DNA from 2 places in the Staphylococcus sp. acrmy genome. Region 2 is predicted to be linked to the other one. Evidence: predicted binding sites of a transcription regulator. Region 2 holds the regulator's gene; the other holds the start of a gene.

Region 1 (2,213 bases), on a different contig from region 2:
AAATTATTTAATAGTATAGGGAAAAGTGTAGTTGAACATACTGTTATTGGAGATAATCCCGACAGGTTAGAATACGTTATTAAAGAAGGCTTAAAACGTTTTGATACATTAGTTTTAACTGGTGGATTAGGTCCAACTAAAGACGATTTAACTAAACATACAGTGGCTAACGTATTAGGTAAACAACTTGTTACTGATAATGATGCTTTGAAATATATTGAAAATTATTTTAAAGAACAAGGGCAAGAAATGACACCTAATAATAAACAACAAGCTCTAGTAATTGAAAACGCTAAAGTTTTAAAAAATAACAATGGTATGGCTCCAGGTATGTTGTATGAACAAGATGATAAAAAAATAATTTTATTGCCTGGACCTCCTCGTGAAATGCAACCAATGGCTAAAAATGAATTATTACCATATTTAATGGATGATGATAAAGTTATCTTTTCAGAACAGTTAAGATTTGCTGGAATTGGAGAATCCAAAGTTGAAACCGAATTAATGGATTTAATTGATAATCAAACCAATCCAACAATTGCGCCTTTAGCTGGTGCACACGAAGTATATATTAGATTAACAGCCAATGCTGATTCCGTTGATGAATGTAAATCATTAATTCAACCTATTAAAGAGAAGGTTTTAGATAGAATTGGCACTTACTATTATGGTTCAGACGACATAGTTATTGAACAATCAGTAATGAATGTAATAAATAAGACATTTAGCGTCTATGATGGCGTGACAAACGGAGCACTATATACACGCCTGAAAACGCATGATGAAGACGAATTACTTAAAGGCCAGCTACCAGATTCTGACATCTTTATTAGCGATATGCCTAATAATGAAGAAAAAGTTAAAAAGGCAGCGAACTATGTAAAAGATTTATATAAAACAGATATGGGTATAGCTTTAATACACGATGAAGAACAAGTGTATTTAAGAATGGTAAGCCATGATGAATTTAAAGTAGATTCATTTAAAATGCCGTTAAACAGAAATATGTTACAAAACAGAAGTCAAAATTATGCATTGATTAGATTACTTAATTGGGTAAAATAAATTTTAAATTTGATATATTGTTTGAATTTTAGTACGTTTGTTCGATTTTTAAGATTTAAAGGTTATATAAGCGAACAAATATTCGCAAAATACTTGTAATTAGGTTAAAATAAATGTATAGTATTAACTAAGATAATAATGATAACTATCTCATTAGGAGGTTTCGCTTTGGATAATGATCGTCAAAAAGCTTTAGATACAGTTATAAAAAATATGGAAAAATCTTTCGGTAAAGGTGCCGTAATGAAACTCGGTGATAATAAAGGACGCCGTGTATCAAGTGTATCAAGTGGTTCAGTTACTTTAGATAACGCACTTGGAGTAGGTGGCTACCCTAAAGGAAGAATCATTGAAATATATGGACCAGAAAGTTCTGGTAAAACAACAGTAGCATTACATGCTATTGCAGAGGTTCAAAAAAATGGCGGAGTAGCCGCATTTATTGATGCCGAACATGCGTTAGACCCAGAATACGCAGAAGCATTAGGAGTAGATATTAATAATCTATACTTATCTCAACCTGACCATGGTGAACAAGGCTTAGAAATCGCAGAAGCATTTGTAAGAAGTGGTGCTGTTGATATCGTAGTAGTAGACTCAGTTGCTGCATTAACTCCTAAAGCAGAAATTGAAGGTGAAATGGGTGACACACATGTTGGTTTACAAGCCCGTTTAATGTCACAAGCATTACGTAAACTTTCAGGTGCTATTTCAAAATCAAACACAACTGCTGTCTTTATTAACCAAATTCGTGAAAAAGTTGGCGTTATGTTCGGTAATCCTGAAACTACTCCGGGTGGTAGAGCGTTAAAATTCTACAGTTCTGTCCGTTTAGAAGTTCGTCGTGCTGAACAATTAAAACAAGGACAAGATATTGTGGGTAATAGAACTAAAATTAAAGTCGTTAAAAATAAAGTTGCCCCACCATTTAGAGTAGCCGAAGTCGACATTATGTATGGTCAAGGTATATCTAAAGAAGGCGAATTAATTGATTTAGGTGTTGAACATGAAATTGTAGATAAATCAGGTGCATGGTACTCATATAATGGTGAACGAATGGGTCAAGGTAAAGAAAATGTTAAATCATACCTAAAAGAAAATCCTCAAATTAAAGATGAAATTGATCGTAAATTACGTGAAAAACTCGG
Region 2 (2,213 bases):
ATCGAATAGAAATTGACAACGATGAATATGATGTCTTCCATGATTCGCATGTCTATTCCACAGTTTTTTACGACGAGCACAATAATGATGGTGTTACCGCTTTACTTCAAGTTAGTGATGCTATGGAGAATAGATTACAACAACAATATGGGGCACCTTTCTCTAAATTAAAAGAGAGTTACGAACATCAAAACTTTGATTTAGTAAATTCAGAAAGAAAACAGCATGGGTTGAATACTCTAAATTACTCTAAGTCAATCTCAAATACTGCTAGAAAACATAGTGAGGATATGGCCGAAAATAATTATTTTGATCATACAAATCTAGACGGGGATTCACCTTTCGATAGATTAAAAAAAGATAATATTAATTTTAATTCTGCAGGCGAGAACCTGGCATATGGCCAGCAAAGTAGTATTTTTGCGCATGAAGGTTTGATGAATTCATTAGGACATCGGAAAAATATTCTAAACACAAGTTTTAGTACTTTAGGTGTTGGAGTAGACTTTAATGACAAGCGCCAACCATACTGGACGGAAAATTATACAGGTTAATAGTTTCAAAGTGAACTATTTGGGGTATCTTTTAGTTGATAAGGAAGTTGATATTATGACAACTAAAGATAAAAATAAAAAAGATATTCTAGATAAAGTAAAAGAAATTTTGAATAAAAAAGAATCTGATAAACAAAAGAGCTAGGAAAGCATTTAAATGTTTTCCTAGCTCTTTACTATTTATATTAAATATATAAGAGAGATTTTAACGAAAGATAACAAATATAGCCTATAATTCTCTATAAAGACCTATTACTTTACCAATAACAGTAACGTTATCCAAGTATATAGGACTCATAGTAGCATTTTCAGGTTGTAATCTGTAACGATTTTTTTCTTTGAAAAATCGTTTTACTGTAGCTTCATCCTCGTCAGTCATGGCTACAATAATATCTCCATTTTCAGCAATCGTTTGACTTCTCACAATTACTTTATCTCCATCTAAAATACCAGCTTCAATCATACTTTCGCCAACAACATTTAGAATAAAAATATCACTATTATGTGTAGATGTTAAGTGTTCTGGTAATGGGAAATATTCTTCAATGTTCTCAACTGCAGTAATAGGAATACCGGCTGTAACTTTACCAATTACAGGGACATATATAGTTTCTTCCATATTTACTGCATCATTAGATTGTTCGCTTACAATCTCAATGGCTCTCGGTTTTGTAGGATCTCTCTTAATATAACCTTTTTCTTCAAGTCTAGATAAATGACCGTGTACTGTTGAACTAGAGGCTAATCCAACCGCTTCTCCAATTTCACGAACACTTGGTGGATAACCTTTCGTTTGCACGACATGTTTTATATAATCATATATTTCACTTTGTCTTTTAGTTAATTCTCTCATATATAGGCACTCCCTAGTTTTATTTAATCATATTATAGCATTTATTTTATTGTTGAACAAACATTTGTTCGTTTTTGTGTTGACTAAGAACAGATGTTCTGATAAGGTATTAATACAAACGAACGTTCTAGGAGTGGAAATAAATGTTAAACAAATATACTAGTAAATTCATCACAAATATAGTCGTATTAGCAGTGTCATGCATTGTTTTTCTAGTTTTTTTCTTGAATTTATATCATAACTCTCAAACGGAACAAACGTACGAAATTACCGATCATACTATTTCTAAAAAGGCCATCATTAATGATAATAGTAAGAACGTAAAAGAGAAAAATACAGAACTAAATGACTATAAAGTGTTCGCTTTAGTAGAATAAATATAATATATAGAGATTAGGAATATTTTGCTTTTATATCTAAAGCTTTTGTCCTAATCTCTTTTTTGTTATATTCTATGAAGTAATAAAAATGGTTTAATAAGTACGTTTTATTTACTTATAGAAAGAGTGGTTGTATTGACTAAAGAGAACTTAAATATAGATAGAATTAATGAATTAGCTAGAAAGAAAAAAGAAAAGGGCTTAACTGAAGCTGAAGCTAAAGAACAATCAAAGTTACGTAAACAATATCTAGAAGCATTCAGAAAAGGGTTTAAGAAACAAATTGAAAGTACAAAAGTAATTGATCCGGAAGGTAACGATGTTACTCCAGAAAAGTTAAAGAGAATACAGGAACAAAATAGAAACCAAAAAAATTAGAATTCATTTTGTTATAGAAGACTCTTTATTAGAATGGCACTTTTAGTT

What was found. The regulator LexA, encoded in region 2, represses DNA repair genes until DNA is damaged. The targets are predictions, from matches to a motif close to CGAACATATGTTCG.
Region 1: a site for LexA is predicted at 1,137-1,150, ahead of recA (recombinase RecA). Genes of this name have one in related genera too.

The regions. Positions count from the first base shown of each region.
Region 1 covers NZ_JALCVE010000002.1:31,944-34,156, reverse strand. The annotation lists gene FH144_RS01965 (CinA family nicotinamide mononucleotide deamidase-related protein) at 1-1,065, shown strand, start outside; gene recA (recombinase RecA) at 1,234-2,213, shown strand, end outside.
Region 2 covers NZ_JALCVE010000012.1:2,042-4,254, forward strand. The annotation lists gene FH144_RS10740 (CAP domain-containing protein) at 1-554, shown strand, start outside; gene lexA (transcriptional repressor LexA) at 784-1,407, opposite strand; gene sosA (DNA damage-induced cell division inhibitor SosA) at 1,551-1,784, shown strand; gene FH144_RS10755 (DUF896 domain-containing protein) at 1,923-2,165, shown strand.